One region of the Brevibacillus sp. RS1.1 genome, then DNA from elsewhere that is predicted to be linked to it. Evidence: riboswitches for the same ligand, from Rfam matches in the RefSeq annotation. Region 1 holds a riboswitch; each other region holds the start of a gene.
The links. A riboswitch is a leader RNA that binds a small molecule or an ion and turns the genes downstream of it on or off. The one in region 1 is predicted to bind cyclic di-AMP.
Positions count from the first base shown of each region.

Region 2: it holds a riboswitch for cyclic di-AMP, as region 1 does, so the genes downstream of both, HP570_RS00560 (CAP domain-containing protein) here and HP570_RS19790 (CAP domain-containing protein) in region 1, are expected to answer to the same signal.
Region 3: it holds a riboswitch for cyclic di-AMP, as region 1 does, so the genes downstream of both, HP570_RS25730 (C40 family peptidase) here and HP570_RS19790 (CAP domain-containing protein) in region 1, are expected to answer to the same signal.
Region 4: it holds a riboswitch for cyclic di-AMP, as region 1 does, so the genes downstream of both, HP570_RS23755 (quaternary amine ABC transporter ATP-binding protein) here and HP570_RS19790 (CAP domain-containing protein) in region 1, are expected to answer to the same signal.

Region 1 covers NZ_JABSVA010000006.1:64,531-72,159, forward strand. Annotated here, with positions in the region: gene vanT (serine racemase VanT catalytic subunit) at 1-302, shown strand, start outside; gene HP570_RS19780 (sensor histidine kinase) at 344-1,435, shown strand; gene HP570_RS19785 (hypothetical protein) at 1,560-2,207, shown strand; gene HP570_RS19790 (CAP domain-containing protein) at 2,333-2,920, opposite strand; cyclic di-AMP (ydaO/yuaA leader) riboswitch at 2,928-3,085, opposite strand; gene HP570_RS19795 (aminopeptidase) at 3,310-4,425, opposite strand; gene HP570_RS19800 (iron-containing alcohol dehydrogenase) at 4,521-5,720, opposite strand; gene tnpB (IS200/IS605 family element RNA-guided endonuclease TnpB) at 5,873-6,997, opposite strand; gene purC (phosphoribosylaminoimidazolesuccinocarboxamide synthase) at 7,360-7,629, shown strand, end outside.
Region 2 covers NZ_JABSVA010000001.1:145,327-152,955, forward strand. Annotated here, with positions in the region: partial or broken gene HP570_RS29985 (RCC1 domain-containing protein) at 1-88, opposite strand, end outside; gene HP570_RS00535 (catalase) at 258-1,847, opposite strand; gene HP570_RS00540 (2-phosphosulfolactate phosphatase) at 1,928-2,668, opposite strand; gene HP570_RS00545 (hypothetical protein) at 2,782-3,228, shown strand; gene HP570_RS00550 (cold-shock protein) at 3,399-3,602, opposite strand; gene HP570_RS00555 (rhodanese-like domain-containing protein) at 4,032-4,376, shown strand; cyclic di-AMP (ydaO/yuaA leader) riboswitch at 4,461-4,618, shown strand; gene HP570_RS00560 (CAP domain-containing protein) at 4,626-5,426, shown strand; gene HP570_RS00565 (hypothetical protein) at 5,491-5,643, opposite strand; gene HP570_RS00570 (homoserine dehydrogenase) at 5,744-6,754, opposite strand; gene def (peptide deformylase) at 6,785-7,312, opposite strand; gene HP570_RS00580 (aminotransferase class I/II-fold pyridoxal phosphate-dependent enzyme) at 7,491-7,629, shown strand, end outside.
Region 3 covers NZ_JABSVA010000012.1:58,610-66,238, forward strand. Annotated here, with positions in the region: gene liaF (cell wall-active antibiotics response protein LiaF) at 1-476, opposite strand, end outside; gene HP570_RS25715 (class I SAM-dependent methyltransferase) at 491-1,069, opposite strand; gene HP570_RS25720 (PspA/IM30 family protein) at 1,164-1,859, opposite strand; gene HP570_RS25725 (LiaF transmembrane domain-containing protein) at 1,924-2,328, opposite strand; cyclic di-AMP (ydaO/yuaA leader) riboswitch at 2,648-2,787, shown strand; gene HP570_RS25730 (C40 family peptidase) at 2,792-3,313, shown strand; gene HP570_RS25735 (response regulator transcription factor) at 3,528-4,247, shown strand; gene HP570_RS25740 (sensor histidine kinase) at 4,248-5,633, shown strand; gene HP570_RS25745 (cytochrome P450) at 5,825-7,165, opposite strand; gene HP570_RS25750 (biotin transporter BioY) at 7,276-7,629, opposite strand, start outside.
Region 4 covers NZ_JABSVA010000009.1:149,607-157,235, forward strand. Annotated here, with positions in the region: gene HP570_RS23750 (ABC transporter permease) at 1-333, opposite strand, end outside; gene HP570_RS23755 (quaternary amine ABC transporter ATP-binding protein) at 317-1,543, opposite strand; cyclic di-AMP (ydaO/yuaA leader) riboswitch at 1,938-2,084, opposite strand; gene HP570_RS23765 (cation transporter) at 2,829-3,029, opposite strand; gene HP570_RS23770 (heavy metal translocating P-type ATPase) at 3,094-5,514, opposite strand; gene HP570_RS23775 (VanZ family protein) at 5,733-6,644, shown strand; gene HP570_RS23780 (pseudouridine-5'-phosphate glycosidase) at 6,724-7,629, opposite strand, start outside.

The DNA.
Region 1 (7,629 bases):
GTAAGATTGCCATCGTATCTATCGGATATGCAGATGGGGTTCCGCGCATGCTGTCACAAGTGGGGGCTACCTGCTTGATTAGAGGAAAAAGGCGACCGATTATTGGCTTTGTCTGCATGGATCAGCTCATTGTAGATATTTCAGATATGGAAGAGGTGCAAAGAGGGGAGGTTGTGACCTTTATTGGCAGAGATCAAGAGGAGGAGATCACTGCCGAAGAAATGGCCCAATCGTGTAAAACCATTACGAACGAGCTGGTAAGCCGTTTGGGAGAACGGGTTAAAAGAGTCTATCATGAGTGATCTTTGGACGAAAACGAGTATAGGAGTGGTTCATTTTTTCCATGGCGAAGGGGAGACATAGCTTTCGTTTCAAAATGCTTGGGCTTCTTGGGTTTGGCATGCTTCTGGCCGCTATCGTAACCTATCTGCTCTATAAAGTGCTCCAGTTTTACTATCGGGTGGGGGTTAAGTACGAAGATCCACTCACCCAGGTTCGCTATTTCATCAAGGAGATGGGGGATATCAATTTCTTTTTGATTGTCTTTGCTCCCATTGCGATCTTGTTTTTCTATCTCCTGACCAAACGGTATGCTGGCTACTTTCGGGAGATTTCTACGGGCATTCATTATCTCGCGAGTGGAGACTTTACACGGCATGTCCATATTCCATCCAATGATGAGTTTGCAGAAATCGCCAAGGATATCAATCTAGCAAGCGAAATGCTGCAAAAGGCGGTAGAAAGAGGAGATTTCGCCGAAAGCAGCAAGGATCAGCTTGTTTTGAATCTGGCGCATGATTTGCGTACACCACTGACATCTGTTCTGGGTTATCTGGATCTCATTTTGCAAGATGAGCAGATAACACAAGAACAGATGCGGCATTATGCGACGATTGCTCTTACCAAATCGCATCGATTGGAAAAGCTGATTGATGAGCTCTTCGAAATTACGAGAATGAATTACGGCATGGTTACCATCGAGCAAAAGGCCATTGATTTGAGTGAATTGCTTGTCCAGTTAAATGAGGAGATGTATCCTTCCTTTGAGAAAAATGAGCTCGTCGCGCGGTGTACGGTTGCTGCCCAATTAGTGATCGTGGGAGATGGGGAGCTTTTGGCGCGCGTATTTGAGAATATCCTGACCAACGCGATACGCTACGGGGGAGATGGCCAGTTTATCGATTTGAACGCTTATCGTGAGGGCGATGAAGTGGTTGTGCAAATCATGAATTACGGCGACCAGATACCTGAGGAGGCGCTGCCGCATATTTTTGAAATGTTTTTTACAGGCGACAAAGCGCGAACGCATCAAGGGGGAGGAACAGGACTCGGCTTGTTTATTGCAAAAAATATCGTCGAGAAGCATCGGGGAACGATTTCTGTCCAAAGTGATTTGATTCGTACGTGTTTTGAGGTCAGGCTGCCGTATGGATGAAATGATGGCAAAAATAAAAAATGGAGACGCTTCAATGTCTCCATTTTTTTATTGCATAATTCATTGAGATTTGAAAAATTGGTATAATATTCCTGTATCGAAATGAATTAACTTTGGGGGAGTTATGAATAAATACACATGGACATTGATAGGTGCGGTAATTGTTGCTGGAATATCATTGGCTACTTGGGCTGGGGCCATTAACCAAGGGGATAAGGAAGCACTACAGGCATATAAAAAGATGGAACAGGCACGTAACAAAGAGAACCACCCCTTAAGCAAATCGAGTAGGAATGTAGCCCTGTCGAACTTTTCGATTCAGGGAGCTGTTTTACCAGAAGCGGATAAAATACGTAAATACAACGATACGAATATGCAAGGACTACTATCTTCAACGGATGAAAAACTTTCCTTCATTATGGAAGGGGATGAAGTAAAAGGTATAGTTTTAGCAACAGATACAGAGCCAATCATGGCTGGTGGTGAAAAAACTGGTCCTGAATTGTTTGACCTTTACGAGAACATGAAAAATACACTCGGGGAAGATGTAAACATTACGTACTTTAGTTATTCAGGTGGGTTTATCTTCGTTGCAACTGATAGGGAAGGTGAGGAAAGCTTGTGGCTCGATCGACGTGCTTCTACTTTTTTAGAACTTCCTTCGCACAAGCAACTCAAATCTGAAGAAGTTGTAGAAAAAATTCGAGAAGGTGCGGAATCGGTGGATGAAGAAAAGACAAACGAGCTAGAAATGGGAAGTAAATCTGAATAAAGCGTATAAAGCTAGCTGTTGGCTTTTCACGGAGATAGATGTTCAAGGGCCACTCCAGACAAGGCAGGGAAAAAATAAGAAAGCCGGGTCCCCGCTAGAGGACTCGGCATTTATATCTAAATTCATTATCCGATGAATTCTTGTACCCAGTATCCATTCACAAAGCCTACACCGATTTTGGTGAAGGAAGGATTCATGATGTTTTGACGGTGTCCTTCACTGTTCATCCATTGGTTCATGACTTCCTCAGCGGTGCGTTGACCCATGGCGATGTTCTCACCCGCGGTCCTAGAAGATACAACGAATTGTTTCATCATGTCAAATGGAGAGCCATACGTAGGGCTTGTATGGTCAAAGTAGTTGTTGTTGGACATATCAGCCGCTTTTGCTTGTGCAACTTTGTTCAGGGAAGCATCCAGTTCCACTGGCTTCAGACCTGCTTTTGCACGCTCTTGGTTTACCAAATCAGTTACTTGCTTCCCAACAGAGGAAGCATCCACTTGTTGGTTAGCTTGTTTTACTGGCTGTTGAGCTGGCTGCTGTTGATTCGCTGGTGCTGCGTAAGGTGCTTGCATTTGCGGTTGGACAGGTTGCATATATGGTTGATACCCGTATTGCGGACATGTGGTAGCGGCAGAAGCTGTGTTAGAAAAGCCGGAAAGAACAAATCCCAATCCCAATGTCGCGATTGCAATAGTACCAAGGCGTTTCATATTCACATCGTCTCCTTTTTTTGGCCTACGAGGTTAGTTGACGGATTCGGATTGAGGAAACAACCCTACGCACTTTGGCGATTCACCCCATGCAGATCTCTCATCTGCAAGTAAAAAAGCTCCCCCGCACTTCCATTCGAGAGGAAGTTTCGGCTGTTTTGTTTGGCATGACCTAGAATAACAGAGATTCACCGGTGAAAGAAACCCGTAAAATTTGGTAGGATTAATAAGAATATCTCTTGTTTTATTGAGAGGGTGGAGTTCGACACTCACCAATCCCGCTTACAGTGTCGCCTGTAAAATAGGCCAGTCTAACACTTTATTTTCTCTGAACAATAGAAAAGGGGCTAGGGAACTCATTCCCTAACCCTTTTTTTCATTCATTTCGTTTAAATCAAATTCTCCGGGTTCAAGCCTTCCAGCTCTGGCAACACAAAGCGCCCATCTTTTCTAATAAGCACATCGTCAAACCAGATTTCGCCGCCGCCGTATTCAGGGCGTTGGATTTGGACCAAGTCCCAGTGAACGGAGGAGCGGTTGCCGTTGTCTGCTACTGTGTAAGCATTCCCTGGCGTGAAGTGGAAGCTGCCCGCGATTTTTTCGTCAAACAGGATGTCCAGCATCGGGTGGAGGATGTGCGGGTTGAAGCCGATCGCGAATTCTCCGATATAACGTGCGCCCTCGTCCGTGTCGAGGATGTCGTTCAATGCTTTAGTATTGGAGCTGGTCGCTTCCACGATTTTGCCTTCTTTGAAAGTGAACTGAACATCATTGAAGGTAATGCCGTTGTAGATTGATGCCGCGTTGTAGAAAATCGTTCCTTCCACGGAATCGCGTACAGGAGCGGTGTATACTTCGCCATCCGGGATATTGCGTTTACCGTCACACTTGATGGCATTGATTCCTTTTATGGAGAAGCGCAGGTCCGTTTTTGGACCGACGATGCGTACGCGATCGGTGCGCTCCATCAGCTCTTTCAACGGAGTCATGGCAGCTGACATTTTCGCGTAGTCCAGATTGCAGACGGAGAAGTAGAAGTCCTCAAAGCTCTCGAGACTCATTTTGGACAGCTGTGCCATCGACTTGTTTGGGTAGCGCAGTACAACCCAGCGTTTGTTCGGAACGCGCTCGTTCGTATGTACAGGTTGATACAGGACACGAGCGTAAATGCCCATTTTGTCGTCCGGTACGTCGGCATACTCGTTGATGTTGTCGTAGGCGCGAATGGCGATGTAAGCGTCCATGTCCTTCATCCGGTCATACTCGTATTTTGCCATCAGAGCCATATGTTCTTCGCTCGTGCCTTGATAGAGTGCACGCATGACTTCCTGGTCTTTTAAGGTGACCAAAGGCAGAGCCCCAACTGCAAATGATTCACGCACAAGTGCACGAACGAGTTCAGGTTGCAGGCCTGTATTTTCGATCAGAACTTTTTCGCCTTTTTGCAAATGGAGTGAGTAACGGACGAGACGGCTTGCCAGTTCATTAATGCGTGGATCTGCCATGGTGGTAACCTCCGTAGTAAAATAATTTTGATTAATGATTAATTTGTATTATTACATAACTGAGCGTAGGCTCGCCAGTGTGTTTGATGCTTCCATTACAGGCAAGCCTCGTAGATCGCGATTACATCGGATTCATTCAATTTTCGTGAGCTAGGCAGATACCCGATTCCGCGTCCGCCGATGCGAACCGCTTCCTCAGCCATTTGGACCAGTGATTGTTTGGTCACACCGAAGTCAGACAGACGTTCTGTGATTCCCATACGCTCATACCAACGGCGAACGGCATCAATCGTTGCTCGTGCTGCTTCGCTCTCATTCTCCACCATAACGCCAAAACAATGACGTCCCATACGGGCTAGTCTCTCGGGACGGTCTTGCAATATCACTTGTTCGAAATAAGGAAGGGACAGGATCGCCAGTCCACGACCGTGAGCCATATCGTAGATTCCGCTCAGCGGATGTTCAATTCCGTGCAACGGCATGCCAGCACCGCGACCGCCAGCAGCGAAGGGACTGATGCCCAATGTGCTCGCCCATAAAAGGGTGGATCGTGCTTCAGCGTTGTCTGGTTGCTGGAACGCTGTGATGGAGTGCTCGACGACGAGGCGAATGAGTGTTTCGGAAATCCCGTCCTGAACGTGGGTTCCTTCCGCGCTGATCAAATAGTTTTCAAACAGATGGGAAAAGATATCGGCGCAAGACTCTGCTGTGACGCGAGCCGGAACGGTAAAGGTGACAGACGGATCGAGAATGGCAATCTTCGGGTAAAGTGCTGGACCGTTGATCGAAGATTTTTCATGCGTGTCCCAATGAGTCAGGACGCTGATATGGTTTGCTTCCGAACCAGTAGCGGCTACTGTCGGGACGGTCATGATCGGCAGTGCTTCCTGAACGGGTACCAGTAATTGACCAGAACCGCTCGGATTTCCCCGCATGTAATCGTAAATCGGGCGTCCGGAAACGGCTGCTGCCGCAATCGCTTTGGAGGCATCCATTACGGAGCCGCCACCGATAGCCAGAATGAAGTCACACTGATGCTCACGCGCAAGCGCAGCTCCGGCATCAACCGTTGCCGTACGCGGATTCGGTTCGATTTTGTCAAAAACAAGATACGCCACTTGAGCTTCCTGCAACAGAGCCTTGGCGCGGTCCAAAAGTCCTGTACGTTTGGCAGCATTGCCGCCTGTAACGAGCAATGCTTTTTGGCCTAATGATTTTGCTTCTTGGCCCAAACGTTCCAGTTCGCCTATGCCAAAGTAAATTTTGGTAGGAAAAGACACTTCAAATGGAAACATCTGAAATTCCTTCTTTCACGTATTGGTTATACCACTGACAAGTTTATCTTGAACACTCCCTCCACCTACGCTACTGCTTGGAGGTGGGGGATTCTTGGGTAGTCACTTCTACCGAAGTGAAATGCGCCAAGCTATCCCTGTCGTCCCGACAGTTAAGTTGTGAGACACAACAAACGAAGTCCTTCTCGCTCAATATTGATCGCGGCATTCTCGTCACGGTCATGCTGTGTCCCGCAGTTCGAACATGTCCATTCTCGCAAGTTCAGATTCTTGACATCTTTACTGCGGTTCCCGCAGTTTGGTGTGGAGCAAAGTTGGCTGGAAGGAAATTGTTTACCGACAAAGGAGAGTGTTCGTCCATACCATTCGGCTTTGTATGTCAGCATGGCGCGAAAAGTGGACCATGACGCATCGGCAATACTTTTGGCCAGCTTTTGATTTTTGATCAGGTGGTTTACTTGCAAATCCTCCAAACAGATCACTTTGTTTTCGTGAATCAGTCGGGTGGACAGTTTATGCAGGAAGTCGTTTCGGGTGTTGGCTACTTTTTCATGCAAGATGGCTACTTTTCTTCTCGCTTTTTCGTAATTCTTCCCGCCTTTTTGCCTATGTGAAAGTTTCCTTTGCCATTGGTTCAGTTTCTTTTCATACAGAAGAAAGTACTTGGGATTCCTGATCTTTTCCACAGTGGAAAACGTAGCAAAATCTTTGAGACCCAGGTCAATACCAATGGTTTTCTCTTTTCCAACAGGAATATACGGAGAGTAAGGTACCTCACAAAGCACCGAAACAGAATATTTCCCGCTTGGATTCCGTCTAACCGTTGCATTTAGAATCCGCCCTTCTACCTCTCTGGATTTTGCAAATGTCACCCAGCCAAGCTTCGGCAGTTTGATTTGATTACCGTCGATTCTGATGTTTCCATTCGTATGTTTCGTAGTGTATGACTGGACTCTATTCTTCTTACTTTTAAAACGTGGGACATCATTTTGTTTCTTGAAAAATCGTGAGAAAGCATCTGCGAGGTTGTCGAGGGAAGATTGAAGGGCTGTGCTGTCTACTTCTTGGAGCCAAGGCTGTTCCTTTTTTAACTGCGGTAGTTGAGCAGAACAAGAATGGTAGGTTAACCCCTTGCCTGTTTGTTTGTAGGTTTCGTTCCAACGTGCCAGAAATCGATTGAACACAAACCGACTGCAACCCAATGTTTTCTCGATGAGTACTGCTTGTTCATGATTGGGAAAAATGCGAAACTGAAACGATTTTTTACGTAGCATCATGATTCACCTCCTCCCATGAAAAGTTTACCACAAAAGGAACGTACGTTCTACGAAAGATTGGGGAACAACCAAAAAGCAGAGGTCCTTCCTTCGTAGCGCCGATTCATCCCCCACTTTCGCCAAGCTATGCAAGGCTTAGAAGTGGGAGTCTTCTCGGCTGTTATAATAAAGCTAGTATGAAGGGTATGTAAACGAATGTTAAAGAATGTAGGTGTGAAAATATAATGTAAATCCCGAACGTTTGTCGAAGTCTATTCCAGCATTTTTCGTTGATAAATGCGTATGTTTGTGTTTTAATGTAGTTGAAACGTTCGTGAATTAACCAAAACTCAACCTTTTTGACTGGGAAGGTGACTCCTACGGTGGAAAAACAGGAACAACTCTACGAAGGTAAGGCGAAACGTATTTATCGGACATCTTTGCCTGATCAGTACTGGGTAGAGTACAAAGACGACGCAACAGCATTTAATGGAGAGAAACGGGCGCAAATCACCGGAAAAGGTGAGCTGAACAACCGCATTACGGCAATCTTTTTCACCATGCTGAAGGAGCGGGGCATCGACAACCATTTTGTCCGTCTGCTGTCCGCCACAGAGCAAGTTGTTCGCAAAGTGGAGATTATCCCTTTGGAG
Region 2 (7,629 bases), on a different contig from region 1:
CCCCTGTCGTCAATAGGGAAAGTACCGCGGTATAGCTCAACACTGCTACCCATTTCTCTCTTTGTACCATCATGAGTCTCCTCGCCATCGTCAAATGTAAACAAATGTAAGACGTTGGCAACTCGAATTGCGTTACTGTAGATCGCCGGCTTCGTGATCCCTACTTCTGTAGCAATTGCAACCGGATACAAATAAGAGCTTTACCATAGATTCGGCAAAGCTCCGCAGTTCATTCAGTCTTGTTTTCACGCGGGTCATCAGTAAGGCTTGGACGGGCGAGACTTCTGTTCAGCTTCCTTGACAGCCGCTCCAGGATTCGTCGCTCCCATCGGTCCGCCCATTTCTTTGTGATTTCCGCCATTGCCCTGTGCAACTCCAGCTTTCAAACGCTGACCGTACTCTTCGTCACATTGGGAGAAGTAACCAAGCATTTTCTCTTGAATGCGAGGATCACAGGAGAGGAGTGCATCCGTCAGATTGGCAATGAGGTCTTCTCTTTCCCAGTCTTCCAAGAGGCGGTATCGTTCTCCCGCCTGTTTGAAATCGTTGGTGCGATCAATTTTTTGACGAACGACCTTCCCTTCCACTTCTGGCTGATGATCAGGAGCTGCTTGCTTGGCTTCCTGCAATCCGCCAATCGTTGATGGCTCATAGTTAATATGCCGCTGGGTCCGATCAACTCGATACAGCATTTGACCGCCTTCCTGATTGGTAGCGACATGCTTTTTGGGAGCGTTGACCGGAAGCTGCAAATAGTTGGCGCCAACGCGATACCGTTGCGTATCGGAGTAGGAAAAGGTCCTTCCTTGCAGGAGCTTGTCATCAGAGAAATCAAGTCCATCCACTAAAACACCTGTCCCAAATGCTACTTGCTCGACTTCAGCAAAATAGTTATCCGGGTTTTTGTTCAATACCATTTTGCCTACCGGAAGAAACGGAAACTGATCTTCAGGCCATATTTTCGTTGGATCAAGCGGATCAAAATCGAGTTCGGGATGATCGTCATCACTCATGATCTGGACGCACATTTCCCACTCCGGATATTCTCCCCGCTCAATCGCTTCATACAAATCCTGCGTGGCATGATTGAAGTTTTTCCCTTGGATCTCTTCCGCCTGTTTTTGTGTCAAATTCTTAATTCCTTGCGCTAACGGCTGCCAATGGTATTTGACCAGGACCGCTTTTCCTTCATGGTTTACCCACTTGTACGTGTTTACGCCAGAGCCTTGCATTTGTCGATAGTTCGCTGGTATTCCCCACGGGGAGAACAAAAACGTAATCATATGTATGGCCTCAGGCGTGTTCGAGATGAAGTCAAAAATCCGTTCCACGTCTTGAATGTTTGTGACAGGATCAGGCTTGAACGCATGGACAAGATCAGGAAACTTCATGGCATCCCGAATGAAAAAAACTTTGAGGTTATTGCCTACCAGATCCCAGTTCCCGTCCTCTGTATAAAACTTCACCGCGAACCCACGTGGATCTCGCAATGTTTCGGGCGAATGTGTGCCATGATTTACCGTAGAAAACCGCACAAACACAGGCGTTTTTTTCCCACGCTCCGAAAACAGCTTTGCCCTCGTGTACGTAGAAATCGACTCATCACCAACGGTTCCATACGCTTCGAAATAGCCATGTGCTCCTGCACCTCGACTATGCACGACACGCTCAGGTGTTTTCTCCCGATCAAAATGCGTAATTTTTTCAAGAAAATCGTAATTCTCCAGAACGGTTGGCCCGCGATTTCCAACTGTCCGCAAGTTCTGGTTGTCTGTGATCGGATGGCCTTGACGATTCGTCAGGATATTATCTTCTGCCTGGCTGATGGACTTGCTCTTTTCATCCATATGAATCCTCCCTGTCCAGTTTTTCTCATGTGTGGTTCATAACCATGGTTACCGAATGAGGGATTCTTTATGCGAAAAGACTAAATCGCTTCGTACGCAAAATCATCGTTAAGCACTGGAACTGCGCCACTCTGATTCCACTGCGCTGCAAGTTCGACATCTTCCGGGTACCCCATACTGATCAGTTCTTGGCCAGAAGCACATTTCTGCAAGTAAGCAGGAAGATGATCTTGAGCCGATCGAAAGGCTGCCACTGCTATTTCGGCCTCTGGTGACAATCGATATCCCTTCAATTCATGAAGCAGCGCACCTGCCGCAATCATATCTTCAATAGCAGGTCGCAATGCTCCATTTCCCCACCGTTCACCGCAAGCAATGACGGTTACGGTTCCATTCTGCTGCTGTATGTATCTGGCCACAGATGGCGCGTTTCGCAAGCACGCAGCGATTACCTTCGCACCTGTTTTCTTCGCCAACACGGTACAGGTCGATCCGTTTGGCGAGGGTAATACGATTCTACTTCCCATTGGAACCGTTTTCAAACAGGTGGGTGAAAGGGAGACTGGTTCTCCGCGTTTTCCAGCGAGCAGCGCTGCTTTTTGTTTGGCGAATGCTACGGTTGACTCATCCTTTACCTGATAAGGATAGACGATACCTCCTCGTCCCGTTACGATATCGACACACGTGCTGAAGGAGAGCACATCGATAATGACGATCATATCCGATGCTGCCCCGACCTGTTCTACCCCTTCGTATCCCCAATCAAATCGAGCTGTATAGTCAAGTTGTTTGCATACAGTTCTATCTCCCAAACCCTCCACCATCCTCTATCAAAAATAGGTACTCGTCCCCTTACGTTCGCCGTTACGAATTAAGACAAGAAACAATATCGTATTATTGTCCCACTAGATTAACAAGAATGGAGTGAACATGGATGTCTGAAATCGAATACGACGACGATCAAGGTAATTCGGAAAAAAGAAATCACAAACGCCCAAGAAGAAATACTGTGAGAACGACCGGTATTTTGCAAAACAACCTCGCCCGTGCTCTCACCGCTCACCTCGACCTGGTAAATCTGAACACAGAACCGGTTGAAGTACGTGTGCAAGTATTAAACTGGGGTAACGCAGTTACGCAAACGAATCCAGTTAGCACCTTGCTTGACATCACGCAATTTATCCCAGCGAATACTCGAACTGCTTTCAATGCGCTGATCCCCGCTTCTTTCCACTATGAAGTCCGCCTTACCGTAGCAGAAAACAACAGAAATGTCCTTCTCACCACTTATGGCCGTACTACTATCGGCGGCGGTCAAGTTGTTGGTCTTACCGTTCTTGACAGTCAGTTCCAAACTGTCGAAATCGAAACTTGTATTTAACTATCTTGCAGGAAGAAAATGAGGAATTATGGTGGGACGCCATAGTTCCTTTTTTTATCCATTCGCATGCAGGAAAAGGCGCTTGGGACGATCCCAACGCCTTTTTGCTTCTACGACCACGACAAAAAAAGAAACTGCCCTCGAAAGGACAGTTTCTTTGAAAAGGAGACTTACAGTTTTACTACGTTCTCAGCTTGTGGGCCACGGTTGCCTTGAACGATGTTGAATTGAACTTTTTGACCTTCGTCCAAAGTTTTGAAACCGTCACCTTGGATTGCGCTGAAGTGTACGAATACATCGTCTCCGCCTTCTACTTGAATGAAACCGAAACCTTTTTCTGCGTTAAACCATTTTACTGTTCCGTTCGTTTGCATTTGAAAAAACCTCCAAAAATTGATTTGAATATGCTAGTCATATTTACCGAAGCAAATAAAGCTCACATATCATGAAGAAATACCAGATCATGTGCGATGATACGCCTTCATGATATGTGAATTTTACCTACCCGGCAAAAATGTGAATGTCATAGGACGGAACTGCAAAATAAAAAACTAAACCTTTTGAAAACCTAAAACAATGAAAGCCCTTCCTCTCTTCCATCCTTGCGGCTCCGATGACCGCGCCAGTGTGAATCGGGGATCCAAAAATGTTATCCATCAGCATACAAACACCTCGATGAATGATTAGGTATCAATTTTTCAAGTAGCAACCTCATTCTACCATGGTTGTCCAAAAAAAGCAACCGTTCACCCTTATTCTGGACGAAGCGGGACTCTGATACAATAGGATTGGGAGGGATTACATTGCAAAATCATATTTTGACAACCATTCAATTATCTGAAATGCTTGAAAAGAAAGTGCCCGTACTTTTATTGGACGTACGCGACGCCGAGAAATTTGTTTCCGGCAGCCTCGTTCACGAAAACGCATCGACGCAAAACGTCCCCTATCTTCTTATGAAAGAACAGGACAAGCCGCTTGATGAAGAAACCGAAAAACTCGCGCAAAATGTGCAAATCGTTACCTTATGTACAACAGGTAACAAAGCTCAAAAAGCTGCGGCTCTCCTTCGTGAGCATGGTTTTCATGCAAAAGCATTGGAAGGCGGCTTAACTGCCTGGAAGGAACAATCAAACGAAACGAAATGAGCCTAATTTATCAACGATTCTAGCTATTTGCCATATATTACTCCTTTATTTCGATTGGGATTGTTTGATATCGTTGTTCATGCCAAACGAAATAAGCCGAGACTTCCTCTTTGAAAAGGAAGTGCGGGGGACTTTTTTGTGGATGAGCTATTCCACATTGGGGTGAATCGCCAAACTGGCGTAGGGTTGTTTCCTCAATCCGAATCCGACAACTAACCTCGTAGGCAAAAAAAAGGAGAGATTTGTTTTATGAAACGTTTTGGTTCTGTTACAATCGCGATGACTCTTGGTCTGGGCTTGGCTTTGACAGGGTTTGCTTCTTCTGCTTCCGCAGCATCTAACTGCCCATTGAAGAACGGACAATTCCAATTCAATGTGGGTCAAAATATGGGACAATTCCAAAAAGCACCAAATGCTCAACAGTTCCTTAACTTTTTCCAAAAGCAAGGCTTTGTTCCTGGCCAGCCACAAGCAGTACAGCTGATGCAACCTGTTAAGCAAGGACAAGCTACACCTGTACAACAACCATGCCCGTATCAACCAGGATCTTTCCAACAAGCACCCGTACAACAAGCTCCAGTACAACAAACACCAGCACAACTAGTACAAACAGCACCAGCACAACCTACCAATAATGTCACTGAGCCTGCCGCTCCAGTAAAACAAGCGGATCAAGCTAAGACGGGTGATTTTGCGAAACAAGTCGCGGATTTGGTAAACCAAGAACGTGCAAAAGCAGGTCTCAAGCCTGTTCAAATGGATGCAACACTGTCCAAAGTAGCGTTGGCAAAAGCACAAGATATGTCTGCTAACAACTATTTTGACCACAACAGCCCAACGTACGGTTCCCCATTTGACATGATGAAGCAGTATGGCATTCAATACTCGACAGCAGGTGAGAATATCGCCATGGGTCAACAGAGTCCACAAGAAGTCATGCAACAATGGATGAACAGTGAAGGCCACCGCCAAAACATTATGAACCCTGACTTCACAAAAATTGGTGTAGGCTTCACAAATGGCTACTGGGTACAAGAATTTATCGGGTAACACGCTTTGCACGAAACGAAAAGCCGGTGTCTCTTAATCGAGACCCGGCTTTTTCGTGTAGACATTAATCCGGCTGTGTTTCAGAAGCCTGTTTTTTGGGGGTACAGCAGCTTTCCTGCTCATCTAGCAAAGCAACGTCCTTTTGATTCATTTCTTGCTTGGTTGGGTAAGCAGATACTTGCTGCAGCTCGGCATTGACATCAGACGATTGTTTCATCCGTATGGCCCCCTCGCCGTTTTTGGTGGTACATCCCTAGTATGCACGCGGCTCTAAACGACTCATTCCTAAGGAACACTGGAAGCACATGCAAATGAACCTATCTGCTAATAATATGTTCAAGGTCTTTTAAGGCAGCCGCTGCTGCCGCGACAGGATCTGATTTTCCTCCAACGACCAATAAATCCCCCATGACATCTGTTTCTACCCGGATGGCTTTTGTCGTACCTGATACGGATGCAAACGGATGGGTAAAATCCACCGCACACAGCTCAACTGCTACAGAAACCGTACCATTCGCTTCCTTTTGAATCGTTCCGATCAGCTTGGGAATCTTCGTATGCTTTTTCCACGTCTCGATTTGGAACGTGGTTATTTCGCGAATACTTGCGCGTTCGATATCGGTTAGATTTACTTGCCCGCCAAAAGCAGCGTTTGCCAGGATCGTGAGCTTCGAAGCTGTATCCCAACCATCGATATCGTAGGAGGGATCCGGTTCGGCAATCCCCATCTTCTGAGCGAGCTCGACAGCTGCTGTACAGGTGAGCCCCTCTTCCATCATTTTTGTTAGCACGAAGTTCGTCGTTCCTGTAAAAATACCTTCGACTCGTTTTACTTCACAGCCTGCCAAGTTATACTGCAAAAGATCGATCGTCGGCAGAGCTGCTGCTGTTGCCCCACTAATTTTCAACGCGGTACCATGTTTTTTGGCAAGAGCGGCCAAACCAGCATAATCAACAACAAGCGCACCTTTTGAAATCGCGATCGCATGCATGGCATTCTCCAATGCATACCGAATATAAGTCAGACCAGGTCCCCCCTCTTTTTCAGATGGACCTGCCTCGATGAGTACGTCTGCTTGAACTGATTTGATAAATTCCAGCGCGTTCCAAGATGCGTTCCCTGCTTGTTTTGTATGAGCATAGTCTGCCCATTTCCCTGGATCGATTCCGTTCTCATCATAGAGGCCGGAGGATGAACGAACGATTCCCACGAGTCTGACATCTGCTTCATATAGCTCGCGGTACCGCTCCCGTCGCTCTTCCAGCAGTCTGGCTACCTGCTGTCCTACTGTTCCGAAGCCTGTCACCATAATATTCCAACGTTTCATGAGTCAATCTCCTTGCTGTTTATGCTCCGTTTATTTCCACCATTTTTTTCTATTTTTATCTTGTATCCGGTGCAAATCCTTGCGATTCAGTTTCTTTCCTGTTTTTGCCGAGTAGAGCTCTTCCGTTTGATCAATAAACAATATTCCTTCCAAATGGTCCATCTCGTGCTGAATACACCGAGCAAGGAAATCTTCGGCTTCGATTGTCTTTGTTTCTCCTTGGCGGTTCAGCGTCTGGACTTTGACATAATTCGCTCGAGGTACAATTCCGAAAACACCTGGGATCGAAAGACAAGCTTCTTGCCCTACCTGCTCACCTGATTTTTCCATCAACACCGGATTGATTAGTTCAATCAAGCCGCTGCCGCAATCCATGACAACCAAACGCTTCGGGATACCAATCTGGATCGCAGACAAGCCTGCTCGACCTTTCGCAGCATAAATGGTTTGGGTCATATCATCCAATATCTTTTCAACCTGCGGAGTAATGGATTGTACTCTTTTTGAAGTTTCACGCAAGATAGGGTCCCCCAGGCGAACGATCATACGTTCAGCCATTTCCTTCTCCCTCCCGCATTACTCAGTTTTCGATTTCAAGGTAGCAAATCAGGTCCTCGCTGTCAAAAAGAACCTCGCAAAATCTGAAATATCCCGTTAGGCAAGGGTGACAAATGCATGTAGATACGCTATCTTTATTGGTAAAGATAGATGTTTGTATATGAAAAGGGAGGCTACCATGCATTCATTGGCATCAACGCTGAACGAAACCATCCAACGAGAAAACCCGCACGTGTATGAAATGCTGTCCGATATCGCCAAGCTGATCTATTTCCCAAAAGAGGGGATTCTCAGCCAATCGGCAGAAGCGAAAGCAA
Region 3 (7,629 bases), on a different contig from region 1:
GGAATTTTGCCACCAACATGCTTCCATTTGTTCCAGTTGTCTTGCCAAGGGCGTTCCGCTGTTGAAACGTTCACGTCATTCGGGGCACTCGCATCACTAGTCAAAATCGTCTCCGCAGATGGGGTCCCACTCTCTCCCAATGGTTGATTCACATGGCGATCTCGTCTGCTGTTCTTGCCCCGAATCAACTGAAAGCCGAAATAAATAAACACGATTGGTACTGCAATCTGGAACAGATCATCAATCCCGACACCAAACCACATGTCCGTCGCGATGATGGTCCCCAGAGAGAATAGAATCCCTCCGCCAATCCGATTTTTATTCCCCCACAAACGAAGGCCAAAATAAATAAGCACCATCGGCCACAAATCAAACAGACCGAACGATATGATACCCAAACTGTCTAACAAAAGACCGATTCCCGTAAAAATAATCAGGACACCAGCCAACATTTTGTGTAAACGGGACAGTTTCACAAAAGTCTCCTCTCTCACGCCCCACGCTGATCGTTTTCACTTTGTCCATTACGACATGTATAGATGAATGCAGGCGGAATGTTCAACAGGGTAAAGTCGATCTTGACCCAGGGAAAACGATCCTGCAACTCAGCTTGGAGTTGTAGCGAATATTGGAATGTAATAAATAGGCCCCCTGGCTTCAGTACAGATTGAACTTCGTCCAGAATTGCTGCCCGCAGCTCTTGTTGAAAATTGGCGAATGGCAGACCTGAGATAATGACATCTGCACCTGCAAGGTCCTGCTCCTCCAAGTAAGACCTAAGTTTAGTCGCTTCCTCCCTGATAGGAAGATCGGGAAAACGTGATTGAAGCATAGAGCGAAATTGGGAATCTCGTTCCACGAGCACGTACTGTGTGCCGGGATGCAAGCGCTGATAGATCGTTTGGGTAAATGCCCCTGTACCAGGTCCCAGCTCCAGGATCACATCGGTTGAAGCCCAATCGACGCTTTTCAACATTTGCTCACATAAAAAACGAGAGCTAGGGATGATACTACCGACGCGTCCAGGCTCAGCGATAAACCGCCGCAAAAAGACCAAGAAGTCCTGCAAGAATCGTACCTCCTAGGGGAAAAGCAGCCTGATGTACACAGGCTGCCGAATTGACACACTCTATTCTACACCTTGTCCCCCAGTTCCTGTTGAATTAGGATTGTACTGGTTTGGCTACCGGTGTTTTTACTTCCTTAATGGATGCTTTGATGCTAGCAAGTTCTGCATCGAGATCATCCTTTTCCAGCTCAGACAAAGCGTTTTCCCAAGCGCGGTTCGTTTGGCGCCATTGCCCGCTCATTTGCGCTTCTGCTTCCATGCGCATGACTTTCTCTTCCATGCGAGCGAAGCCACGGCCTGCGGACTGATTGCCGATACCGACAACTGCTTGATTGACTTGCTTTTGTGTACGAGCTACTTGTGCACGTGCCATCAGTGTGAACTTTTTCGCACGCATTTTATAGAACTCTTCCTTCAGCTCAGCCAGCTTCTCGCGCATTTGCGTAGCTGACTCGGATGCTGACAGGTACAGCGTTTCATATTCCGCTGCACGGCCTTCGTACTGCTTCTTGTCAGCGAGTGCTCGACGAGCCAACTCGTCTTCTCCTTCAGTCAAGGCGAGCTTGACTTGGCGATCACGTTTTTCGATCAGAGCATTGGCTTCGTCCAATTGCTGACGGAATTTCTTTTCCAGTGCAACCTGACGGGCAACCGCTACTTCAACTTGTCCGATTTCTACTTCCATGTCACGCATATATTGATTCAGCATTACTACCGGATCTTCCATCGAATCCAATGCATCATTTACCGAAGCTACTGTCAGGTCACGCAAACGTTTAAAGATACTCATTATTTTTTCCTCCTCATCATATCACATCATATTGTTCATCCAAAAGACTCTTGCGACATTGGCGTTACTGTGGGCGTCTTCTTACATCTCTCTCCCAAGTGTCCAGCGTATCTTCCTTTAATACTTTTTGGGCCCATTCACGCTCCCAAGCAGGTGGCGCTTGTTTAGGTTCTTGGCTGGGACGCAGTAAGCGATATCCCAGATAAATCACCCCAATGGCCAGAAGCGCGTGAAACAGTAGGTCAAGCTTGCCAATCAACATCAGGAACCCGAATAGGAAGACCAGGATTCCCCAAAATCGTGAACCGGTTTGTCCCATGATCTTTTTGGCACCGTATATCATGATCACGCCGGGAATGATAAACCCGAGCAAGTCTCCGATATCGATACCCACCAGATCGAGAAGAACCAACCCACCGACTAGCAGCAGAACCAGCCCGAGTAGTACTTTGCCAGACCGTTCGCTCATTACTCGCTTACCTCCATTCGTTTTGCATGTGGTGCTTGTGGAACGTTATGCCCTTATTGTAGCCCTCGGTATAGGCTTCCCATAACGGGCGTGCGGTTGGTTTTTCCCTCCGTCCTTGGACGGAGACATTTTCCTGCCTTAATCGGACGAGCTCTCCCGCAAGGCAGGAATAAGCCCACGTCGAAAGGCGGCTTGCACTGTCGAACGAAAACGTTACAGCATTTGACGCTATCTTTGTGACGAATATGTGAATGAACAGATAAAAAGAAGGAAAAAAAGGACTGGCGTAGAATCTTCGTAAGAGTGCGTGTAAAAAAACATCGAAAAATAGCCGAATTCCGCTTAGCGGAAACGGGGGAACCACGTTTTTGGGGTGAATGGTTGCTACTCCTAGCAGCCTAGGGCGTCCTTTCGACCGAACCCTTCAGCTAACCTCGTAGGCTCACGAAGGGAGCAGTTTCTTTTGCGCAAGATGGTTTTATCTTTATTTATGGCTGGATTGCTTGCTATGGGGGCAGGCGCTGCACAGGCTGCTGAGGAGAATACTCTCCATGAAGTTGTCAGCGACTTGTACGGTACCCCTTACAAATCTTCCGGCTCGTCCAAAAAAGGCTTTGACTGCTCCGGTTTCACACGCTACGTATTTGATGCGTTAGGTGTAGACCTGCCTCACAATTCTGCTTCCCAGTACGAATTAGGTACAGAGGTAGACAGAAAAGATTTGCAACCAGGCGATCTCGTATTCTTCAATACGAACGGTCGCAGCATTTCTCACGTGGGTATCTACATCGGAGACGGCACATTCGTGCACTCGGAATCTGGTCGTGGAGTCGTCAACACCAAGTTGAACGATCCATACTACTGGAGCAAGCGTTATGTAGGCGCCAAGCGTCTCAGTGCTCCTGTTCTAGCGAAAGCAGAAACTCCGAATAAGGAAAAAGCGGTGCAAGCTGCATCGTTGCCGGAAAAACCAGCTAAAAAATAGTCATTCGGCAAAATAATAAAAGCCAGGGACACTACGTCTCTGGCTTTTTCTGACGAAATTTAGTACCTGGTCTAAAGAGGTACCCTCACATATTAGAACAACTTAATAACTTACGGGGTTTCTTCCCCTGATAGGGGCAAAGCATGTTATGATAGACAAGACCCATTCTTTGAATGGTATTCCTTATTAATAGAAGTAACTGGGGGTTGTTCCGGTGAAAGATCACATTTTAATTGTCGATGACAATCTGGAGATTATTGAACTGCTAGAAGACATTTTGGAGAACGAGGGCTTCAGCGTTTCCTCTGCTGAAAGCGGAGAAGACGCACTCTCGCTGCTCAGCCAAGGTGAGCGTCCCAACCTGATCCTTTTGGATATTATGATGCCCAACATGAGTGGCTACGAGCTCTGCTCTCAAATTCGCCGTGAGTGGGATTTGCCTATACTGTTTCTCAGTGCAAAAGGAAAAGCGGTAGATAAGGTAGTCGGCTTTGAAATCGGCGCAGACGATTACATCACGAAGCCTTTTGATACAGAAGAGCTGCTCGCTCGCATTCGTGCCCACCTTCGTCGCTATGAGCGCATTCGCAAGCATACCGAAGAGCAGCCTGAGAAGGAAACAGCCTCTTCTCCAATTACGGTTTTGAAATTCAAGGACTTGGAAATTCATAAAGAAACGTATTCCGTATATGTATGTAACCAAAAGATCGAGCTCTCTACCAAGGAATTCCAACTACTCACCTTCCTCGCAGAAAATGCGGGCATCGTCTTTACAAGAGAGCAAATTTATGACCGTGTTTGGGGATATGGTTATGGCTCGCTCAATACAGTGACGGTCCATATTAAAAACCTCCGTGAGAAGCTGGAAACGGAACGTCAATTCATTAAAACACAATGGGGGACAGGCTACGTATTTATCGGGGAGAAGCTTTAAATGAGCTTGCGCAATAAAATTTTTCTCTCCTTCATTGCCTTGCTCACACTCACCATTTTGTTGTTTAAATTTGTTTTTCAAGACATTATTGTCGCTCAACTCAAAAATGACCGGCATAATCAGTACCAGGCTGAGAAGGAAGCCGCAGAGAAGGTCATGCTCAATCAACTGCTTCTCGTCAGTAATTTCAAGGACCCAATCGAACGCATGGAGCTTGAGAAGCAGTTGCCAGACGACGTGATGTACCGCATGCTCGTGAAGGATGCCAATGGAAACACTATCTACAGCAAAACATCAAGCGCCTATAATTTAAAAATGCCTTCCCCCTCCTCATCAAGCCGTGGCGATTCTGCTAAGCAAAATGACCTCAAAGTGGTCGCTGAGTACCATTTTCAGCAGGAGCCACCGCGTACAGGGGAGATTGTTGTTTATTTCTACACGGATGATTACGACATGATGGCTACGACAGGGGTTTCCATGATGCTTTGGTTTATTTACGGAAGCATTAGTCTGGTAGGATTGGTTCTGCTCGCTTTGTTCGTTCGCTGGATACTACGTCCGGTTAACGAATTATCGCGCGTCACGCAAGAAATCCAGGAAGGGAAGCGGCTGGTCACATTTACGTATCGATCGCATGATGAATTCGGGCAACTCTTTCGATATTTCGGGGAAATGGTGGATGAGCTTCGCTTAGCGGAAGAAAGACAGGCTGAAATGATTGCTTCGATCGCCCACGACTTCCGTACACCTCTCACCACGATCAAAGGGTATGCCTCATATATCGGCTCTGGTCGCGTGACGGATATGACCAAAATACAGAAACAGATGGGCAAAATCGAGCTAAAAACGACGGACTTGGAAAAGCTGCTGGACGAGCTGCAGGACTTCACCACGCAAAGCTCCGAAGTTCGACTCAGCATTAACCGCATTCATGTCAAAAGCTTCTTGCGAGGAATCATTGAGGACTATTTGCCAAGAATCAAAGAGGCAGGCCTCACGTTTCAATGGAAGCTGCGAATCTCCAATGAACTACACATCGAAGCGGATGAGACTAAGCTGCGCCGTGTCATGGAAAATTTGTTGAACAACGCCATTCACTACAACAAACCGGATGGCTCCATTTACCTTACTTGTGATCAGCGAGAAGGACATGTCCTTTTTACTGTAATCGACAAAGGAGAAGGAATCGCCGCTGAAGACTTGACGAAGATTTTCACCAAGTTTTATCGGGCGGAAAAATCACGAAATCGCAACAGTGGCGGTACAGGCTTAGGCTTAACGATTTGTAAGAGCATCGTCCGGCTTCACGGCGGAGATCTGATGGTAAACAGCGAATTGGGAATGGGAAGCAGTTTCTCCTTCACCATCCCCTTCTTCCACGGGTAGCTTTCTCAAGCTACCCTTACTTTATATAGATTTATTCTCAGTTAATTATTTCTTAATATTTTACTTGTAAAATCATTTTTGTAAGCATGTTGCTTTCAGTGATAAATAACCCCCAGTTCGGTATCTGACACAATCGGCGAAACCGTAGTGATAAGATGCCTCTTTTTTTGCCCCCTAACTTCCATTTTTTTCTATCTCTTCTCCAAACGCATCGGCAGTCCGTTCTTGGGACGCAAGGTGACCAACGGCTCGGGCTCCACTGTCTGGTTCGGTTCAGCCAGTCGTAGTCGATATCGCTGTGCAATCGTCGCCAGTAGCAATGCTGCCTCCATCAAAGCAAAGTTATTCCCAATACAAACACGCGGCCCGCCGCCAAACGGGAAATAAGCATAGGCTGGATTTCTTTTTAAGAGGTCGCTGTCAAAACGCTCTGGAATGAATTCTTCAGCCTGCTCATAATAGCGTGGGTCACGGTGCATGACATATTGGCTCATCATCAGTGTTTCCCCAGGCTTGTACGTGTGACCGCCGATCTCAACCTCATCTACCACTTCCCGGTTAATCGTCCAAGCCGCAGGATAGAGCCTCAGCGTTTCCTGTACAATGAGATTCGTATACTTCAGCTGCGGAAGATCTTCGACTGTCGGCAGCTTTTCACACAACACGGTCGACAGCTCGTCATGCAGCTTTTTCTCCACCTCGGGATGAGTAGCCAGCAAATAGAAAATCCACGACATGGTATTCGCAGTCGTCTCATGGCCAGCTACAAAAATGGTCATGACCTCGTCGCGCACCTGCTCGTCTGTCATTCCCTCCCCATCATCTTCATCACGCGCAGCCAAAAGCATCCCCAACAAGTCCTTGTGCTCTTCTCCTTCACTATTACGCCGCGCTTCGATCAAGGAGTAGATCGTTTTGTCCAGTAGCTCACTCGACTCCAGGAACTCCCGATTGCTTTTGGTAGGTACGGACAACGGAATGTCGATAAACGAGGAGCCTTTGTTTGCCACATATTTCAAACCGACATCGATGGCATGTCCAATCTGATCGGCGCCTTCCTTGACGGTTTTGCCAAACATCGTCTCCGTAATGATCGCAAGCGTTACTTTCATCATGTCCGAGTGAATATCGCGCAGCTCCCCGCTTTTCCAATCCGACATGAGATCAACTGCTTGCCGGACCATCACGTCTCCGTAGGTGGCGATACGATCTCGATGAAAAGCTGGCTGCATAAGCCGCCGTTGTCGCAAATGCTTTTTCCCTTCACTGGTAAGAATTCCATCTCCTACAACAGCTCGCGCAACCTGTAGTCCTTTCCCTTTTCGAAAATGCGCCTGTTTGCTGACCAAAACCTCTTTGATGTGATCCGGATTCGTTAACAGATAAATATGGCGGGAAGGACCGAAGCGAAAATGGACGACTTCTCCATGCTCTTCTGCCGCGTCGCGGATGAACTGAAGCGGCGATCGGCGAAATGCCATCAAGTTCCCTGAGATTGGAAGACCTTTTGGGCCAGTGGTCGTGATATTCATGCGTCTCCTCCTTTTTACATGCAAAATCCTACCGATAGTATCCGGCACGTTAAGGAGATTATGCGAAAAAAAACCACCCGAACTTCGGGTGGCTGACGAAATCATTTTGTTTATCGTGTAACAGGCTGATCTGTGCGCAACAGACGAGAAGCAATCAGTCGCTCGCGCACCTTGATGCCAATCAGAGAAGCCAGAACTGCTTTGACAACCCCTACAATGAGGAAAGGTGTTATACCAAAAGCGACAGCTTTATCCCATGGAATGTCCATGACGTATTTGAGCTGTACAGCACCAAAAGCGAGTGTGACAAACATGCCAATGATATTGGCGATGATGGCGTTTTTCAAGGTGAATCTTGTTTTCTCCAAGTAGAGCCCAGTCACATAAGCGGTTGCAATAAACCCAAATATGTACCCGCCGGATTTTCCGACCAATATTTGCAATCCGCCTTTTGCCTCGCTGAA
Region 4 (7,629 bases), on a different contig from region 1:
CACCGGAATCCCGATAGCGATCGAAATCATGGTGGCAGTGAGGACGAGTCCCAATGTCTCCATCGTTTCATCCCAGTACCCCAAGTTGTGGATGAGAGAAAGTCCAACAACCGTAAAGACCATGGACGCTCTCCCTGCAAAAACCCACGCAGCGGCCCCCAGCAGCAAGATGAGAATCAGCGAAGGTATCTCTGCCAAAACCGTAGAACAGTAAGTCACCATCGTGGAAATGACGATAGCCACCGGATCAAACAATACCCCTTTGTACTGGCCCAGCACCTCCACGAACCCTTCCATCCAACCGCCAATCGGTAGCTTAGGCACGACGTCCATCACTCATCACCTCTGCTCTCTGATGTTCTTGGACATTGACTTTGCCTACCAGCCCGCCTAGCACCGCTCCTTTTACGATGACACCCAACAAACGCTGCTGCTCGCCCACTACCGCAATCGGGACATGCAGGTCTGCCATCATCGGGAACAAGCTGTGCAGACGTGCGTCAGGCGAAACGGTAGGGAGGTCGGTTTTCATGATTGCCTCCAGCGAATCTCCCGTACTGATCGCGAGTGATACGTCATACGCCGTAATCAATCCGAGCAGTGTGCGCTTTTTGTCCACGACGTACAAGCTGGACACGCCATTATCCATCATGAGTTGCAGTGCCACTCGGGCCCCTTTGTCAGGCGTGATTGCTTCTGCCCGTTTCATCACATTTTCAGCAACGAGCACCCTGGACAGGTCGGCATCCTCCACGAACTTCCGCACGAATTCATCCGCTGGGTCAGCCAGGATTTCTTCTGGGCGGCCGATTTGAATGATCTGCCCGTCTTTCATAAAGGCAATCCGGTCGCCCAGTCGCAACGCCTCATGCAAGTCATGTGTAATGAACAGGATCGTCTTTTTCATCGTCATCTGAAGCTCCAGCAGCTCATCCTGCATATCTTTTCGAATGAGCGGGTCCAGTGCACTGAACGCTTCGTCCATCAAGAGAATATCTGGATTATTAGCCAACGCCCGCGCCAATCCGACTCGTTGACGCATACCTCCGCTCAATTGATCTGGGTACGCATTTTCCCACTCGGTCAATCCAACGAGCGCGAGCGCTTCCCGTGCTTTTTCTTGTCGGAGCCCTGGTGGTACTTGTTGAATCTCCAAACCAAACTCCACGTTTTCCCGTACCGTCCGCTGCGGAAACAGGGCGAAGTTTTGGAAAACCATCCCGAGCTTCTTCCTCCGCACCTCGCGCAAAGCTGTCGCCTTCATGGCCACGATCTCTTCCCCATCGATCTCGATGCTTCCGCTCGTTGGGTCAATCAGTCGATTACACAGTCGGATTAAGGTTGATTTGCCGCTGCCGGATAGGCCCATGATGACGAAGATTTCGCCTTCCTCGACTTCAAAGCTGACCTGATTGACACCGATGGACTGGCCGGTTTGCTTGTAAATTTGTTCTTTTTTACGTCCTTCCGCCAGCAGCTTCAAGGCCAGCTCGGGCTGCTTGCCAAACACTTTTGTAAGTTGATGGACTTTCATTTTGGACATGATATCCCTCATCCTTCGTTTTTTCGTAAATGTAAAAAGCCCGCGAAGCTTCCACACTCCAGCAAACCTAAGCAGGCACGCTTGATTTTTACTCGTGTAGAAAATCCGCAGGCTTACGGAATACCTGGCGTCCATTGTCAGGACTCCCTGTACTCTGTCTTCCCGATTTCGATTGTCAGCGGTTTATGTCGTACCGACTGCCTCCCAGCGATCCACACCATTTCCTTCACGACTGTATCGCGTAAGCTGCTCGTCGATATTTCCATAAAAAAATAGACCGATCCATCCTTTTTCTCCAGAACAAAGGTCCCAAAGAAAAAGCCTGTATCGGCCTATCACACGCCCGCAAGGAATCCCCTTGTTGCGCATAAAATGCCTAGACTTTATCCATCCATGACCTTCCCTGCTTTGGCCGACGAGGTTAGCTGACGGGTAGGATGGCAGAGAAGACATTTCCTCATCCCTCCTGATCACTCAGGATTAACCCCAAAAGATTGGTTCCCCCGCTTCCGAGAATATCGGAACTAGGCCGTATGTGTTGTTTCTTATTGAAGCGTGATTGTGATTTGAATTATACGCTGGCTTCCAGTTATTGTGAACGTTCGTTTAGCATGGTTTTAACCGGATTACGGCTTTCTTTATGAGTCGGATTGGATTAGCTGTTCGTTGCTTATTCGGTTGAAGGATTAGTGCGTTATACTCGCTGTTGTGGTGGGGAGGAAACAGGAGAAAACGCTCAGATTCTTGGAACCCCTGCGCGGGAGCATGGGGTGCCCGGCTCCGTGAAAAAAAGCGAAACCGCGTCCAAAGTAGTCCATCAGGATGTGGCTCAGAGGTGGACGCTAAAGGCAGTTTCGCTTTTTTTCACTGCGCCTCGGTAGGTGTGTCCAAAGATCTTCGCTTATTTCACCTGTTTCCTCTACGAGCTGTTGAGGTTCTACGCTTTTTTAAAGACTTTTTGAATGATGCTTTCAAGATGTAAACAATAGCCGCTTGGGAAGAAGAACATTTCCAGTCCTAGCGCCTCTGGAGCCCTACTTAGCGGAGAAATGAATGGCGGGGGTTGTCAGCTTCAACCTCTGCGAATACATCCTCGAAACTCTACTTTTGAAGCGCTCCCGACATTTATTTCGTAGCGGACAGTCTAACCCCTTGCGGGGCGTAGGTGGAAGCGTAGACTGGAAATGGGCTTCTTCCCCTCCCCTACAGCCACTTTTACCTCAACACCAAAAAGCCCCCGCCTCAATGAATCAGGCAGGAGCTTTGCTTTTCAAAGATACAATGATTAAACGACGTCGTAACCTTGGTCTTCAATAGCTTCTTTCACTGCATCGAGAGTCAAGTTGCTCTCGTTATAGGAAACCTCAACCTTTTTTTCAGCCAGGTTTACTTTGCCTTCTGCACCAAGATCTTTCAATGTGTTCTCGATGCGCGCTACGCATTTATTGCAAGACATGCCCTCTACGTTCAATGTGATATTTGTCATGATCAATCTCTCCTTGCATTTTATGTTGTATAGGTAAGGCGGACGAAGCCGCTTGTTACTGTTGTTACAGCTTCACTCGTTGCAGTCTTAGTGCGTTGAGTACGACGGATACGGAGCTGAAGGCCATTGCGGCACCGGCAAGCCATGGAGCGAGTAAGCCGATTGCGGCAATTGGGATGCCCAAGGTGTTGTAGGCCAATGCCCAGAACAGGTTTTGCTTGATGTTGCGGATGGTGAGCTTACTCATCTCGATGGCGTCTGCGACACTAGTCAGTTCGCCGCGCATCAGGGTAATATCGGCTGCTTCCATCGCCACATCTGTACCTGTACCGATTGCCATACCGACGTCAGCGGTAGCGAGTGCAGGAGCATCGTTGATACCATCGCCGACCATCGCGACTTTTTTGCCTTGTTCTTGCAGTTTTTTCACTTCTGCGGCTTTGCCTTCAGGCAGGACTTCTGCGATGACGTGATCGATTCCTGCTTCACGGGCAATGGCCTCGGCGGTTTGACGGTTGTCACCGGTCATCATGATCACAGTCAATCCCATTGCTTTCATACGCTGAACCGCTTGCTTGGAGGTTGGTTTGATCGTATCCGCTACGGCAATCAAACCAGCGAGCTTGCCTTCGACGACTGCGAGCATCGCCGTTTTACCGGAGCGCTCCAGTGCCAGCATGGTATCGGACACTGCTTGGTATGAAATTTGATGTTTTTCCAGCAAACGGCGGGTACCGACGAGTACTTCTTTGCTGGAGACGGTGGCCCGGATACCGAAACCAGGAATGGCTTCAAACGAACCCGTATCAGCCACAGTGATTCCTTTATCCGCAATACCGCGAACGATAGCTTGAGCCAATGGGTGCTCGGAGTTTTTCTCAGCGGCACCGACTAAAGAGAGCAGCTCTTGTTCTTCGATATCAATGGCGATGACGTCTGTCAGTTCTGGCTCGCCTTTGGTTACAGTCCCTGTTTTATCGAGGACGATCGTATCCAAGTGGTGAGCCGTCTCCAGATGCTCCCCGCCTTTGAACAGGATGCCCAGCTCAGCTGCGCGTCCAGAGCCCGCCATGATTGAGGTCGGTGTTGCCAAACCGAGGGCGCATGGGCAAGCGATTACGAGTACGGCAATTGCTTTTTCCAAAGCCTCACCGAAGTTGCCAGGTATAACGAAAAAGTACCAGATCAAGAAGGTAAGAATAGCAATCCCTACTACGATTGGGACAAAAATCCCGGAGATGCTGTCAGCTACACGCTGAATCGGTGCTTTTGTTCCTTGTGCTTCTTCCACTACTTTAATGATTTGCGCCAGAGCCGTTTCTTTTCCGACTTTGGTTGCCTGGACCTTCAAAAAGCCGTTTTTGTTCAAGGTGGCGCCGATGACGGTATCGCCTGCAGCTTTATCCACCGGAATACTTTCGCCAGTCAGCATGGACTCATCTACTGCGGACTGCCCTTCCATGACGATGCCATCGACAGGTACTTTGTCGCCTGGCTTCACGTGAACGACGTCGCCTAGTCTCACTTCTTCTACAGGAATGGTCATTTCGACGCCATCTCGTACGACTACTGCTGTTTTTGCTTGCAAGCCCATCAGCTTGCGGATCGCTTCCGAAGAACGTCCCTTTGCTTTCATTTCAAACAATTTACCCAAAACGATCAACGTGATCAGTACCGCACTGGTCTCAAAGTACAGCTCCAACATGTGGCCACCATGAGCACCGATGGAGTTGATCGCGACCCATAAACTATAGAAATAAGCTGCCGAGGTACCGAGAGCAACCAGCACATCCATGTTGGCACTCTTGTTGCGAAGGGCTTTGAAAGCTCCGACGTAAAACTGTGCTCCGATGATGAATTGTACCGGTGTGGCCAATGCGAGCTGTACCCACGGATTCATCAAGCTTTCAGGCAGCCAGATAAACGAGGTGAAGGAAAAGTGGCTCACCATCGACCAGAGCAGTGGGAGCGACAGAATCGCGGAAATCCAGAACTTGCGGGTCTGCCGTTTGATTTCTTCCTGGCGACGATCTACTTTTTCTTCTTCTTTTCCATCTTCCTTGCGAGTCGCCTGATACCCTAGCTTCTCTACCTTTTGAATAAGGTCCGTCACACTTACCTGTGAGGAATCGTACTCGACAGTGGCTGTTTCCATCGCCAGGTTCACGTTTGCCTTTAGAACCCCAGCTGTTTTGTTCAAGCCTTTTTCGATCCGTGTGGAGCAAGCCGCACACGTCATTCCCGAGATGTTTAGCTCCACCTTGTCAGAGACGACGCCATAGCCGAGCGATTCAATTTTGGAGCGGATGTCGTCGATGTTCGTTTTCGTTGGATCGAACACCACTGTGGATTTTTCCAAAGCCAGATTGACGTTGGCGGTCTCCACTCCCTCCATTTTTCCTAAGCCCTTTTCGATGCGCAGTGCACAAGCTGCGCAAGTCATCCCTGAGATTGCGACTGTTGCCTCTGCTGTTTTGGCACTCATTATAATCCCTCCAAATACCCTTTGGGGGTATATTTTATCGTATCGTTTCCCTAACGTTGTTTCCTGATCACACCTTTACTATACAATACCCCCTCAGGGTATATCAAGTGCTTTTTTCAATTTTTTTCTAAATGGGCTTCAAGTGACTAACAGCCAATCACTTACGTATTCATTCAGAGTAAAATCATTCAGACACAAATAGCTTTAAGGAGATTGAAATGATGGAAACGAAATCACGGAAAATCATCTTAGTTGGGACCATATGCTATACGATATTCATTTTATTTTTTATGTTCTTTGCGTTTAACAGGCTCGACGGTGCAACTAGTGTAGATGGATACACCTTTATCCTTGCTCCAGAAGGAGTACCACTTACATTTCCAGAACTAACTTATTCATGGATTGTTGATTTCGGAAACGTTGTTGCTTTTATCCCTTTTGGAATATTATTTCCCCTGTTGTATCGTGTAAGATTTGGGAAGTTCATATCCTTGTTTGTCTTAGCGATTTTCGTTCTAGAAACAGTTCAGGCCCTAACATATCTTGGTAGCTTTGATGTAAATGATGTGATATCCAATACAATAGGGGCAGCGATTGGTTATGTTTCCTATCGAGTTGGATTTTCTTCAAACCTTTCTTATAAAAAGCTCATGGCTTCGGCTCTAACTATTGTTGTACTTGTATTTGGAGTCATGGTTGTCTCTGAAATCCTCCAAAAAAGAGAAGGCCCCGTTCAATCATTAACGGTTATGAAAGAAATGACAGGAACTACACCTATGACGGAGAATCTCCCAAGCTTTTCGGTAGCAGGTGAGCGAATAGAGCCGAAAATGAACGTGTATAGCAGTGAAGGGGAATCAACCAAAACATACAACTATATTCTGGGGAACCAAAAAAATGTCTGGCTTTCTTTCTATTTCGGCATTCCCGACAATGGGGGCTCAAAGGGTGAAGCCAAAATCATCGTAGATGGACAAGAACTATCTCAGTTAAACGAACAATCCTATCAAGGGGCAGCAGCTTTAAGGGAGATGCCTTTTAACGAGGTAAACGAAATTACCATTATCGTCTCCGGAAACGCTAAGCTGTGGGACGTTGGAATCCGTGGAATGCAACATTGGTGGGAGTGAGTAAAATAAACGAAACGAGCCCTAGAAGCGATTCTAGCGGCTCGTTTTTCTTTACCTATTTTGTTGTTTAATCTCTCTCTTATTTACCTTGATTCGCTTCTTTCTGATAAGCTACCGCGATTTTCGCAGCTACTTCAGCATTGTGTTTCACCAGCGCGATATTTGTTGCCAAGCTCTTGCCTTCTGTCAGCTTTTTCACTTTATCGAGCATGAATGGCGTTACCTGTTTCCCTGCAATGTTGTTTTCTTTTGCTTCTGCCAGTGCCTTTTGGATCACAGCCTCGATTTCCTCGTGGTTGAGTGCATCAGATTCTGGTACTGGATTCGCGATAATCATACCGCCTTTGAGTCCCAGATCCCATTTGGTGTTCATCATCTTACCGACTTCTTCTGGTGTATCGATACGCATGTCTACGCCAAATCCGCTTTTGCGAGCGAAGAAGGAAGGGAATTCATCCGTGCGGTAGCCCACAACGGGTACACCTTGCGTTTCCAAATATTCGAGTGTGCGGCCGATATCGAGGATCGATTTCGCACCTGCGCATACTACAGCTACATCTGTTTGCGCCAACTCAGTCAGGTCAGCAGATACGTCCCAAGTGATTTCGCCTTCACGGTGTACCCCACCGATACCGCCAGTTGCAAACATGTGGATACCAGCCATCTCAGCTGCGATCATGGTAGCGGCTACTGTAGTCGCACCGATTTTACCGCTAGCTAAAATATAAGCGAAGTCGCGACGGCTTACTTTTGCTACATTTTTGTTCGTCGCAAACTCTTCCAGCTCGCTGTCAGTCAAACCGATTTTGATTTTGCCGTCCATGATCCCGATCGTAGCTGGTACAGCACCATTGTCGCGAATGATTTGCTCTACTTCTTTTGCCATTTCGATGTTTTGCGGATACGGCATACCGTGCGAAATGATCGTTGTCTCCAGCGCAACTACCGGCAGGTTGTTCTCCAGTGCGTGGCGTACTTCCTCAGT